Zobellia nedashkovskayae: one gene and its partner. Each later gene encodes a partner of the first gene's protein in a complex. Links are inferred from orthologs where the notes say so. Each region holds a gene or a part of one and is shown in the gene's direction. Other genes may lie near its edges.

Region 1 (8,301 bases):
CATTTTCCAGAAGTAGGAGATAAGCTGTATAACTTAATAGACCTTGGTGAGGACAAAAACCAATCGGAATTATTACTTGCCAGTATTGATCAGCGAAGTATACGAATGAGCTTAATCCCTTTTACTAAAGCAGTAGATTTTCGGGATAACTTTAAATACCTAAAATACCTAGCTGTACCGGCTGTGATTCTATTGTTTATTTGGATAAGTGGAAACCTCACATCTTTTTTTGGTTCTGCGGACCGAGTTGTTAACTATAACTTGGCTTATGAGCCACCGGCTCCTTTTTCATTTTTATTGATGTCCAATGATATGAGTGTATTAGACTCAAAAGAGTATACTCTGGAAGTTACAACTGAAGGCAGTATTAAGCCAGAAACAGTATCTATTGTTATTGATGGCAAGCAATCCGTTCTACAGGAAAATAACGGTCGGTACCGATATACATTTACTCCGCCATTAAAAAGCGTGGAATTTTACTTCTTGGCTAACGGAATTCGCTCAAGAGCTTATGATTTAAAGGTGCTTAAGACCCCAGTTATAGGAGATTTTCAAATGAAATTGGATTACCCTAGTTATACAGGTAGACCATCTGAAACCTTAAAGAGTACGGGGAATGCACTATTTCCAGAGGGCACTAAGGTTACTTGGAGAATAGCCGGGGAGAATACAAAAACCATTCATTTAGTTACTAAGGATTCTGTTCAGGATTTTTCAAACGATAAAGGTATATTTTCTTTAGATAAACGGGTATATACAGACCTTGAATATGAGGTTACAACTTCTAATGAGAATGTAGTTGATTATGAGAAACTGGGGTATCAGTTCACAGTAATTAGAGATGCTTACCCAGCTATAAAAGTTAAACAAGTCTTAGACTCACTTAACCCTAATGTTGCGTATTACGCTGGTGAGGCTTCAGATGATTATAAACTGAAGAGTATAAAATTAGTTTGTTATGCTGATGATAATCCTGAAAACAAGCAAACTATATCATTAAGCAGCCCTAATAGTAATTTTAATCAGTTCTATTACACCTTTCCTTCTGGGCTTGAATTACAAAAAGACAAGAAATATAGCTTCTATTTTGAAGCAGTAGATAATGATGCTATCCACAAGGGAAAATCAACTAAAACACAAGTCTTCTCTCTGTCTTTATTGGATGAAGATCAATTACGTAACAAGGAACTAGAATCGCAACAGTCGTTAATTAACAATCTTGATAAATCTTTGGAAAAGTTCAAAGAACAGCAGGAAAACCTAAAGGATATTAATAAAGAACAGAAAGAGAAGAGCCAGTTAGATTTTACGGATCAGAATCAGGTTAAGGATTTTTTGAAGAAGCAGCAACAGCAGGAGAGTCAAATGGAAAAATTCAGTAAGCAGCTGAAGGAAAATCTAAATAAGTTAGATAGTGACGATAAGTTGAATAAACTACTCCAAGAACGTCTGGAACGACAGGAAATACAGGCAAAGAAGAATGAGAAGTTATTGGAGGAACTAAATAAGATCGCTGATAAAATTAATAAAGAAGAGCTTTCAAAACGGTTGGAAGAGTTGGGTAAGAAGCAGCAAAGTAGCAAGCGTAATCTTGAGCAGTTGTTGGAATTGACCAAACGGTATTATATTACAGAGAAAGTAGATCAGTTGGCTCGAGATTTAGAAAAATTAGCGGAGAAACAGGAAAAAGCTGCTTCCAATAAGGATGAGGAAAATAAAAAAGAGGAGCAAGGGAAACTTAATAAATCCTTTGAAAACCTAATGAAGGAGTTGGATGAACTTCAGAAAGATAACGAGGACCTAAAGAAGCCGCTTGATTTAGACCGCGACGAAGATAAGGAGGGTGATGTCAAGAAAGAGCAAGGAGAGGCTTTAAAAGAGTTCGAAAAGCAAGAATCAGAAGAATCTAAAGCACAGGAAAAGGAGGAATCCTCTAAGAAAGCAGAACAAAAGCAGAAGTCTGCTGCCCAAAAAATGAAGGAAATGGGCGAGCAGTTAAGTAAGTCTTCTGCCGGAGGTGGTAGCGAGTCTACCATGACTGAAGACGCGGAAATGCTTCGACAAATACTGGATAATCTAATCACTTTCTCTTTTAAACAAGAGTTGTTGTACGATAGTTTAGAGGATGTTGATTCTGACAGTCCACAGTTTTCTAACGCTATTCATAAACAACAAGAACTTCGTGAACTTTTTGAACATGTAGATGATAGTCTTTTTGCATTGTCCTTAAGACGTGCAGAACTTTCTGAGTTTGTTAATGAGCAAATTACCGAAGTGTATTATAATGTTGATAAGACCTTGGAGAGCGTAGCTGAGAATCAAATATACCAAGGTGTATCATATCAAAAATATGTGTTGAGTGCATCTAATAGTTTAGCAGATTTTCTTGCTAATATTTTGGATAATATGGAACAGAGTATGATGTCTGGAGAAGGGCAAGGAGAGGGCGAAGGTTTTCAGTTGCCGGACATAATTAAGGGACAACAAGAGTTAAAAGAGAAGATGGACGGTATGGGTAAACCTGGTGAAGGAAAACCCGGAGAAGGTAAGGCTGGAAAAGGTGAAGGTAAAGGTGAAAAAGGAAAGGGAACGGAAGAAGGTGAGGGTGAAGGAGATTCCAAAAAAGGTGAAGGCGAAAAAGCAGGAGAAGGACAAGGTGGAAGTAAGGGTGAAGGAGGCGAAGGTAAAAATGGCCGAGGTAAAGGAGGTCAAGAACAAGGTGGAGAATCTGGACAGGGGGGTAACGGACCGTCCGAAGCTGAATTGCAGGAGATTTATGAAATTTACAAAGAGCAGCAAATGTTACGTGGCCAATTGGAACAGCAGCTTAAGGACATGATGCATGCTGAAGATAAGCAACTAGCTCAAAAGCTCATTAAGCAGATGGAAGATTTTGAGAATGACTTACTTGAAAATGGGGTTACTCAGCGTAGCCAATCTAAAATTAATAACATTCAGTATCAAATGCTGAAACTTGAGAATGCAGCCTTAAAACAGGGCAAGAAACCAGAAAGGGAGAGTAATACAAATACCAATCAGTTTCAAAACCCCATTACTACTAAACCCTCATTATTAGAGAATTATCGGAATGAAATTGAGATTTTAAATCGACAAAGCTTACCTTTGCACCAAAATTTTCAAAACAAGGTTAAAGAATACTTTAAAAGCAATGATTGAGTTTCATTATAATACCAATTTTTCCTTAGAGAACGAACAAAAGTTTACTGATTGGCTTTCAACAGTCATAGATTCAGAAGGGGGTGTACTAAATCGGATTGATTATGTTTTTTGCGGTGATGAAGAGGTTTTGGAAATGAATAAAAAATACCTAGATCACGATACGTATACAGACATTTTGACGTTTGATTATACAGAGGATAAACTCATTGCTGGCGATATTTTTATATCTATAGATAGGGTTAAGGATAATGCCCATGAATTTAATATAATTTTTGAGGAAGAAATCCTTAGAGTTATGGCACATGGTGTGTTACATCTTTTTGGTTTTAAAGACAAATCAGAAGATGAAGTTGCTTTAATGCGGAGTAAAGAGAATGAGAAAATCAAATTGTTCCACGTGGAACAATAGAATATACCATTTGCTTTTTACTTAGTTTAGTATTTATAGTTTAGAGAGTAGTCACATTTTATATAGGAGAAGAGATGTTTGGAGAGGAGTATGATGTTATAGTTGTTGGTGGTGGTCATGCGGGAGCAGAGGCTGCAGCTGCAGCTGGAAATATGGGTTCAAAAACCCTTTTGGTTACCATGAATTTACAGACCATCGGTCAGATGTCCTGTAATCCCGCTATGGGAGGAATTGCTAAAGGACAGATAGTTCGTGAGATAGATGCATTGGGTGGAATGAGTGGAATTATCACGGATAAGTCTGCTATTCAATTTAAAATGTTGAACAAATCAAAAGGACCTGCAATGTGGAGTCCACGTGCTCAGAGTGATCGTATGCGGTTTGCTGAAGAGTGGCGTTTGGCTTTAGAGAATATACCAGGTGTAGATTTCTATCAAGAAATGGTTAGCGGTTTGCTAATTGAGAATGGAAAAGCAGTAGGTGTAAAGAGTTCTCTTGGTATAGATATTAGAGCTAAATCTGTTATCCTAACGAATGGTACTTTTCTAAATGGACTCATTCATATTGGAGAAAAACAGTTTGGTGGAGGTAGAGCAGGAGAGAAAGCTGCGACCGGAATCACAGAGCAATTATTACAATTAGGGTTTGAAAGTGGTCGTATGAAAACCGGAACGCCGCCAAGAGTTGATGGGCGTTCTTTGGATTATTCTGTTATGACTCCTCAGCCTGGGGATGCTATTCCTGAAAAATTCTCTTATTTAAAGACGCCAGTTTTAACTACACAGCGGGACTGTTTTTTGACGCACACAAGTGAATTAGTTCACGATGTATTGCGTGAAGGATTCGATCGTTCACCTATGTTCAACGGTAGAATAAAAAGTGTTGGACCACGTTATTGTCCTTCTATAGAAGACAAAATTAATCGTTTTGCTGATAAGAATAGTCACCAGATTTTTGTTGAACCAGAAGGTTGGGATACGGTAGAAGTTTATGTAAATGGCTTTTCTACTTCTTTGCCAGAGGATGTTCAATTTAAAGCTTTGCGTACTGTAAAGGGGTTTGAAAAGGTTAAGTTTTTTAGACCTGGTTATGCAATAGAATATGATTATTTTCCGCCTACACAGTTGAAGCATACGCTAGAAACTAAGCTGGTTGAAAATTTGTATTTCGCTGGTCAGATTAATGGAACTACAGGTTATGAGGAAGCAGCTTCACAAGGTTTAATGGCGGGTATAAATGCCCATCTTAAGGTTAATGAGAAAGAGGATTTTATATTAAAAAGAGATGAAGCGTACATAGGTGTTCTTATAGATGATTTGATTACGAAGGGCACGGAAGAGCCTTATCGCATGTTTACTTCTAGGGCAGAATATAGAACTTTGTTACGTCAGGATAACGCGGATTTAAGACTTACGCCTAAAGGTTATGAAATAGGTTTAGCTAAAAAAGAACGCTTAATTAGAATGGAGGAGAAGGAGTTAAAGTCTGATTCTTTCGTTAACTTTTTTAGAGAGACTAGTGTTAAGCCGGAAGAGGTAAATCCAATTTTGGATAGCGTTGATTCTGCTTTAGTTAAACAATCTGATAAGATGTTCAAAGTCTTTTCTAGGCCAAAAGTAACCATGAATCACATGCTTCAATTAGAGGCGGTTTCTGGTTTCGTAGAAGAGAATAATCTGGATAGGGAAGTGCTAGAACAGACGGAAATTCAAGTTAAATATTCCGGTTATATAGCAAAAGAAAAGAACAATGCAGACAAGTTATTGCGTCTTGAAAATGTAAAGATACCTGCTAATTTTGATTACTCGAATCTTAAATCTTTGTCTTATGAAGCACGAGAAAAACTGAATGCTATTCGACCAGTAACGATAGCTCAGGCGGCTAGAGTAAGTGGCGTGAATCCTTCAGATATTAGTGTGCTTTTAGTTTACTTAGGAAGATAAATTCAGCAACGTTCCACGTGGAACATGTGTATCTTCCATGCTATTTTCTTAATAAAAATAACACGGTGCTATAATAGCGATATATGCTCCATGGCCAATAAGAGGCGTGCTGGAGATTTGTATGTTGCGGTTAAGAAGTATTTAAAATAAAAGGGTTTCTCGTTTTGTCCTATTGTCAGGATTAACAAGAAATCCTTTTTCTTTTCCCTTAATATAGAACGAATGCAATGTCTTAAAATTGCTTTAGGCTCAGTTTTTATTGCAGTATAATTTTAAACAAAAACGGACTCGGAAATGAAACCTACTCTTCTTGTTTGTGCTTCGCCTTAATAGTTCATTCTTGTATTCCCGCCAGAATTGCACCGACGATAAAAGACAATAAATTAACCAAGGGAAAGAAATTTAAAAGAAGTCTTTCTAAACGGACCATGTTCATATTTGAGGCCCCGAAAGATGCGGGACATTTTTACAATTATGTGAACACAAAGTTTATGTTGAATGATGAAAATGTCTACGATGATATCCCGTTTCTTATTGAAGGTGAAAACTACATTTTTGCTTTTTATGAGATTGACATTCTATCTAAGGTTTTAAATTTAGCACCTGCAATTTTTAGAGCAACTTTGAATGCTGCATTAGATAATGAAGGAGATGATAATAATGTTGATAGTGAAGATATGTCGCGAACCGATAATTGGTATATTGCTATTGAAGTGTACAGTGATAAAGAAAAAGATTGCCTTCATCAAGATTCGTTTTCTAGAGAGCCAGTTTTAAATTATCTTCGGACTCTCAAAAAGGAATATCTTACCACGCACAACTATAATGAAACCGTTTTTAAAAATTAAGGACTTCTCAATTTCTGGTGAAAACTTTGAATTACTTTTAGATGAAGAACTAGAAATGTTGGTGACCAAACCCCAACCAAAAAATCTTCATAAGTATTACGAAAGTGATGCCTATATTTCACATACAGACGCTTCTAAATCTCTTCTTGATAAAATGTATCAAGCGGTCAAGAAATTTAGTTTGGCTCAGAAAGTGGCTTTGATAAATAAGTATGCAAACAAGAATAAAACCTTGTTGGATTTTGGTGCTGGAACTGGAGACTTTTTGTTGGAAGCCAAAAACAGAGAATGGTCAGTTCAAGGAATAGAGCCAAGTGAAGATGCAAGGGCTCGCTCACTTCAAAAAAAAATGGAGTTGCTTTCTAATATAGAGGAATTGCCCAACTCCAAATTTCAGGTTATTACGCTTTGGCATGTTCTGGAGCACTTGCCAAATTTAGATAAGCAAATTATAAATATCCTGAATCGGTTAGAAGATGATGGTACGCTCATTATTGCCGTTCCTAATTTTAAATCTTACGACGCAAAACATTATAAAGAATTTTGGGCAGCCTATGATGTGCCAAGACACCTTTGGCATTTTTCGAAAGATGCAATAAAAAGAGTATTTGCCAAACACGATATGGAATTAGTAAAAACAAAACCCATGTGGTTTGATGCTTTTTATGTTTCCATACTTTCTGAGAAATACAAAACAGGCAAACAAAATTTCATCAAAGCTTTTTTTGTTGGCCTATGGTCAAATAGTGTTGCTGTTTTCAATGGGCAACCTTCTTCAGTAATCTATATTCTTAAAAAGCAGTCATAAGCTTTCATTTTGGCTTAAAACTTATTTTAAGGGTTTTTAACGCTAGTTGAGAGGATGTAGCCTGTAACAGGGTGATTTGTTTGAAATCTCTCATGAGCGTCGTTTTTATGATGCCGTTTTTAATCATTTTCATTTATGGATACGTGTTTTTGCTATAAGTAATCCTTATGAGGTGTTTTTTAACCTTTTTGGGAGAAATAGAAATTACTTTTTTAATAATTGTTTCTTAAGTCACATTTATGAATAAGATGACAACAATTAGAAAAGCTTTTCTATTTTTGCGCAACTCGAAAATTAAATTCTTCTGAATTTAAGTAGGACAGATTTTAATATTAATTAGCGAAGAGTAAAAAGAAGATTAAAATAAATTGAATTATGAAAAACGTAGTAGTGGTATTTTTAATGTTGGTAGCAGTTTCTTGTCAACAAGAAAAAATTGGATTTGTAGATAATGTAAAGTTGATGGAAGAATATCAAGAGAAGATTGATGTTGAAGCTGCTTTTAAAGTAAAGGCTGATGCTCTTACAAAAAAGAGAGACAGTATTACGCAAGCTTTTCAAATGGAAGCACAAGCTTTTCAAGCGCAAGCTCAGAAGTTGCCTCAGCAAAAAGCTCAGGAACAATATGCAGCTATGCAACAGAGAGGTCAAATGATCGGTCAGCAATTACAACAAGAAGACCAACAACTTCAATTGATAGGCCAAACAGAAATGGATAGCATTATCGGTAAAGTAAAAAAAGAAGTAAAAGCATACGGTAAGTCTAAAGGCTATTCTTATATCCTTGGTGGTGGTGATGGCGGTAGTGTCTTATATGGTGCAGAAGCCAATGACTTAACTGCTGAAATCGTAAAACTTTTGAACGATAGTTACAAGAAGTAATTACCAATTACACTTATTAAAAAAGCGTCTACAGATTTTATCTGTAGACGCTTTTTTTATGTCTGAAGAATATAGACCAAAAGTATAGCCGGAATAAAATAGACAGCAATGGTTTTTGCTCCTTCATAGTCTTTGGCCATACGTTGGCCAAACATAAGCATTAACAAAGAAATACAAGATAGTATACTTCCATAAAGCGCAATGCTACTCTCTCCCAGGATTATTATTTGG
Region 2 (5,693 bases), 2.1 Mb from region 1 along the record:
TTGTTGTGATTGATGATTTCCATTTTTTGATTGTTTTAAGGGGTTACTGTAGATATGACGACCAAAAACCAGAAATGTTACAATACCCACCAAATATAAAAACAAAAAAATCCCGTAAGCACAGGGTCTTACGGGATTGTACTATAATAAGTTTACTATTTTAAAGCTTACTCTGTAGCTTTATCAATTTTTGCTTATTCTTGTTTATACTTGATTTCAGTTTACCTAACTTTTTTTCAATTTTGGCAATATCATTAGGAGAAAGTTTTCCTTTAATTTTATCAACCTCCATTTTATCCCTGATTTTCGCAACCTTACTTTCATCATTCTTCAATCCTTTTTCTACTGAGCTGATTTGACTAGCAAGCTTTTCATGTTTCTTAGTCGCCTTATCAGCGGCTTTTTGTGCTTTTATGATTGCCTCTGCTTCTTTTTCAGCTGCTTTAGCCTCTTTTTCGGCTGCTTTTGCTTCTTTTTCAGTTACTTCAATTTGTTTTCTTAGCTCTTTAGCTTCTCTCTGAGCTATCTCTACTTGAGAAATTGAATCATTCCTAACCTCTTTGACCTCTTCATCCTGTGCAGATGAAAATGTTGTGAATCCCAAAAAAACAACAGAAAATATTAATAAACGTTTCTTCATAATAATATATTTAAATAGTTAATGGACGGCGAAGTTACTTATTTTCTCTTATCCAAAAACATTCCTTTATTAAATTTTTGAAGCTTGTTTTTAGAATTTCCGTCTACTTGTTTTTACCTATTTTTGCAAAAACTTTTTAATGGTTCCTAACGATAATATTATAGCATTGGCAACCCCTTCAGGTGCTGGTGCAATTGCAGTCATCCGTATTTCAGGAGAAACCGCAATAGATACCGCAGCCAATTTTTTTAAATCTTCCTACGGGAAAGATTTGAGAAAAAAGAAGAGCCATACCATTAGTTTAGGGCATATTATAGAAGACAATAAGATATTAGATGAAGTTTTGGTCTCCGTTTTTAAGGGACCAAATTCCTATACCGGCGAGAATGTTGTTGAAATATCCTGCCATGGGTCGCCTTACATTCAGCAACAGGTCATTCAGTTGTTCCTCAGGAACGGATGTAGAACTGCAGATGCAGGAGAGTTCACTTTAAGAGCCTTTTTAAATGGTAAAATGGACCTGAGCCAAGCGGAGGCTGTTGCTGACCTTATTGCCAGTGACAATGCCGCTAGCCACCAGATTGCCATACAACAGATGCGTGGCGGATTTAGCAACGAGATTAAGAACCTACGTGCAGAACTTTTAAATTTTGCATCGCTCATTGAGCTTGAGCTCGATTTCTCTGAAGAAGATGTAGAATTTGCAGATCGCACTCAGTTTAATGACCTTCTAACACGCATTCAAAAAGTATTAAAAAGCCTAATAGATTCCTTTGCGGTAGGAAACGTAATAAAAAATGGAATTCCCGTCGCCATTGTTGGGGAACCTAATGTTGGGAAATCCACCTTGCTAAACACTTTTCTTAACGAAGAACGTGCGTTGGTTTCGGACATAGCCGGAACCACCCGTGACACCATTGAGGATGAAATTGCTATTGGGGGAATCAGTTTTCGGTTTATAGATACGGCCGGTATCCGCGAAACCAAAGACGTAGTTGAAGGTATGGGCATCAAAAGAACATTTGAAAAAATTGAACAATCTCAGGTAATCTTGCTCTTGGTAGATGGTTCTAAGATTTTAGAAGATAGCGAGAAGCTAAAAAATATCACTATCGACTTTGAAAAAATAAAAAATAAAAATCCTTTAAAGCCACTTCTTCTATTGGTAAATAAGGCCGATACACTTTGTGATGCTGATAAAGAGGTTATCGCCCAACACCTAGATGCTGTAAATTATCTCTCTGCCAAAACAGGTGAAGGCGTAGAAGAACTCAAAAACAGCTTATTGGAATTTGTAAATACAGGAGCGCTTCGGAACAACGAAACTATTGTAACCAATTCTCGCCACTACGATTCATTGCTCAAAGCCCTAGAAGAAATTGAGAAAGTCCAATTTGGTATGGAAGAAGACCTCTCTAGCGACCTCATGGCTATTGATGTGCGTGAAGCACTATATCATTTAGGAGAAATTACAGGACAAGTGACCAATGATGAATTGTTGGGGAATATATTTGCTAATTTTTGTATCGGGAAGTAGATTCTAATTTTTTCAACTCTATCCTATCAACTTTATAAATTATGAAATAGAATTTCAATATTGATTTGTAAGGTTAATTCACTCTTCCCCTATCTCTTAAAATCTTTAATGGCTCGAACTCGAAATTTTCGATGAGTTCCAGAACTATTATAATGATATGAGGCATTACCATCGCTAAATTTTACAAGACGCGCTTGATGCTGATCAAAAGGTGTGGCACTCCAATACAACTCTTTTACGAATTTACCCTTGTTATCCGCACCCTGCCCAATAGTTTTATAAAGGCTCCGTAATTCATCTAGTTCAGGTAATCGCCATCCTTCACCTAATTGCTCGTGAATATTCATAGCGTTTTTCCAGTTCATTGGACCTTTGTCCTCCATATAAGCGATTTTACCCGTTTCATTAGATGGGTCAATGGTAAAAATTATACCGCCATTGTACATATCGCCAACATTTAGTTCCAATTTAGCTCCTGCACTAATCTCATGAGCATTTTCCGTATTGACACTAACATCATCGGAAACCACTTCTACTTTCTCAATTTCTGATGGTGTAAACGATTGTTTTTCAGTATCCCCTATAAATACGTAGGTTACTACTCCAAAAATAGCAAGGGCTGTTATCAATAGCCCAGAACGAACTCTTGTTTTTTTGTCTGCACTTATGTTCTTTTTAGCTTCTTTATATAAATTATTAATTGCGGCAATATTTTTAATCAGAGAACCCTGTACAATGTTAAAATACTTTTTAACAACTTCTTTAAGGGCAGCAGTCCTTTTATGAAGTTTTAAATCCCATTTAACCTCTGACAAGGTTTTTGGTAGTTCAGTCCATTTTTTCTTCTCTACCGCCCTTTGGCTTTTTGATTCTTTACTGTCCAATTTTTCTTCGGAAACAACTCTTTTGGATTTTGCTTCTAACTTTTTATTTAGTAGTTGCCTATATTTTGATAGGCTTTCTTTTGCAGATGTTTTCAACGATGTAACTCTTTCGCCAAATTTCTTTTTCCATTGCGTTTCTCCTAAGGATTTAAGCACCGTAGGCCGTTGTTTGCCCTTTAGTTTTTCTCTGCCCGAGCTTTCATCTGGAACAACTTTTTTGTCCCATGCTTCTATTTTTCTATCTAACAGATGCTTACATTTTGAAATACTTTCTTTTGCAACTGCTTTCAATGATGCAACCCTTTCACCGAGTCTCTTTTTCCATTCCGTTTCTTCTAAGACTTTGAGCATTGTACGGCGTTTTTCCTTCTCTACCGCTACTTGGCTCTTTATTTCTTCTTTGTCAGACTTTTCTATTTCAACTTTTAAAACCTCTACCTCTTTTTTATTATCAAAGAGATAATTATATTTTCCAAGATCAGTTTTTCTTGTGGCTGTTTGCTCTACTGCTACTGTTTCCTCTAGTTCTTTTTCCCGTTGCGTTTCTCTAACGGGATATATTATTTTCTCGCTAATTTTCTCCTCTACTACTAGCTGAATTTTTGGTTCTTCAATAACCCGCTTTCTTTCTGGAACTATACTTCGGGCCTCAATCGTATTCTTGTTATTGAATCGATAGTTGTATTTTGCAAGACTGTTCTTTCTATTAGTTATTCTTTGGGTCGTAACAGTTTCGCCAAATCCTTGTTCCCAAGCCGGCTCTCTTAATGATTCGGTTACTTGCTCCTGTCTTTTCTGCCCTATTGCTATACGTGCCTTTATAAATTCTCTTTCGCGGATTTCTTCTTGAACTACTGCTCTCTTAGCCTCGGCCTCTTTCTCAATAATTCTTTGGTTCTCCGCTTTCTGCTTTAACCATCTCTCCTTTATAATCTGCTCTTGAACCTCTGTCTCCTCAAGAAGTTTATTCTCTTCTTCAACCTGCTTTTTTGCCTCTGCTTCTTTCCTGTTTTTTATCCCATTCTCGTCTTTACTCTCAGTAACACTTTCTTCGAAAAAATCAAATGCAATTTGCCCTTCAGTTGCTAAACTTGACTCCTTCTGTTCCTCGGTACTAACAGGCTTTTCTATAGCACTCTTTTTTGTAAATGAATTGAGCAAACCCATAATGTAATAGGAAACTTGTGTAAAAACTATGTCCGTTGGACTCCCGTTACTTATTGGATTTTCATTTTTGTGAAAGACCTGTAGTTCGTTAAAATTAAAAATACAATGGTCAAAAGTAAAATTGACGTCCCAAGAGCAGTCATCGAGAATTATAGGAACTATTACAGCCTTATCCGCTTTATATCGCTCTATCACCATTCTAAATTCATCGCTTTTGACAAATTCAGAATTCATAAAAGTATTGCTCAATAAAATCGGGAATACATGTGTTTCGTCTAATCGAGATACATTTGCTGATTTCCATAGCTCTATGTCATCAATGGAATCATCACTCCAAATAGCAATATTGAAGTTATTTTTTACGGATTGTAAATGAAGTAAGAAATACTGTAGCACATCTTTATCTTGGCTGGTATAAATTGTAAAGATGTTTTTTGGTAAATTCATTTTAAAAAGAGGAAATTGTAAGTAAAATCTTGTATTAAATTAAGGTTAAAACTACTTTTGCTGCAATTTGAGAAGTTACCTCCGTAGCAGATAAAAATAGGAATAAATATTGTCTAAAAGGGTACTAATCAATAAATTATTTCACTTTATGAAAAGGTTTAATAAAATGTAATTCAAACGTACATTTTATAAATATTTTCCTGTTTTTTCCCTTGTAGCATTGCGATACCCTAACCGATGTAAACTTTTTCTTACTCCAAATGAAACCGGTACTAATTTTAAAATAGAATAAGACATCATCATAGCAATAAGTTGGGGTCATGTGCACTAACTTTTACCTTTTTTTCATCGGCGGCAGCGTTGGGCCTTACGTATTTCCTATTAGAACGATTTACAACGTTTATCGTGTTATAAAGAAATAGTAGAGACAATAGCAGGATAAATGAAGGTAGTAGAGAAAAATCATAGATGGAAAGAGGTGTGCTAAATGGCATTGAAAGACACCATTTTAAGGAAGACACGACCACGGCAATCCTTCTGATACCATAGCCATTTTCTGTTCCTAACCTGTGGGTTGCTTTGCTGTGATGACAATTATGATGTAAAGACCTATTGGAGAGCTACAGAACAATTATGCAATATTCCATTTCAAAATAAACTAATTAGCCCACCAAAATTCGTCCTACTTTAAGATTTTAATTGTAGAATTTCGAAACCTAATTTCCCCTGTTCCTTTAGACTGAAGTCCGATATGACCTTCTGGAAGATTATCGTCTACCATATCTACAGTTAACCGGTTGTTTATCCAGACCTGTATTTTGTTCTTCTTAGCCCTTACTTTTAATGTGTTCCATTTGTTAATAGTTTCAACAAATTCTAATGGTGCTACACGGGTTACGATAGACCCTGTGCTATTGCCTTTATCCGGATGTAAATCCCAAATATTTACTTCGTAACAATTGGTAGGATTTAAATCATTATTCTTACATCGAATAAAAACGCCTGTATTTATGGTGCT

The links.
Region 2: the proteins of mnmG (region 1) and mnmE are in contact, whole or in part, in a solved structure (PDB 9HIP), measured with the Escherichia coli proteins. The link is inferred for Zobellia nedashkovskayae from one-to-one orthologs.

The regions. Positions count from the first base shown.
Region 1 is NZ_JADDXR010000002.1:1,389,663-1,397,963, reverse strand. What follows is about bases 3,227-6,097. They hold mnmG (tRNA uridine-5-carboxymethylaminomethyl(34) synthesis enzyme MnmG), read left to right. Parts: upstream 3,227-3,663; coding sequence 3,664-5,532; downstream 5,533-6,097. Other genes in these bases: IWB64_RS06010 (hypothetical protein), read left to right, coding at 5,961-6,097; ybeY (rRNA maturation RNase YbeY), read left to right, coding at 3,227-3,589. Also shown: IWB64_RS06025 (DUF4175 family protein), read left to right, coding at 1-3,177; more of ybeY, read left to right, coding at 3,170-3,226; more of IWB64_RS06010, read left to right, coding at 6,098-6,380; IWB64_RS06005 (class I SAM-dependent methyltransferase), read left to right, coding at 6,358-7,188; IWB64_RS06000 (OmpH family outer membrane protein), read left to right, coding at 7,564-8,070; IWB64_RS05995 (DoxX family protein), read right to left, coding at 8,127-8,301. UniProt on the Escherichia coli protein: NAD-binding protein involved in the addition of a carboxymethylaminomethyl (cmnm) group at the wobble position (U34) of certain tRNAs, forming tRNA-cmnm(5)s(2)U34.
Region 2 is NZ_JADDXR010000002.1:3,504,139-3,509,831, reverse strand. What follows is about bases 1-2,978. They hold mnmE (tRNA uridine-5-carboxymethylaminomethyl(34) synthesis GTPase MnmE), read left to right. Parts: upstream 1-779; coding sequence 780-2,177; downstream 2,178-2,978. Other genes in these bases: IWB64_RS14295 (Lcl domain-containing protein), read right to left, coding at 2,267-2,978; IWB64_RS14305 (hypothetical protein), read right to left, coding at 161-640; IWB64_RS14310 (DUF4870 domain-containing protein), read right to left, coding at 1-23. In the rest of the region: more of IWB64_RS14295, read right to left, coding at 2,979-4,675; IWB64_RS14290 (3-keto-disaccharide hydrolase), read right to left, coding at 5,358-5,693. UniProt on the Escherichia coli protein: Exhibits a very high intrinsic GTPase hydrolysis rate. Involved in the addition of a carboxymethylaminomethyl (cmnm) group at the wobble position (U34) of certain tRNAs, forming tRNA-cmnm(5)s(2)U34.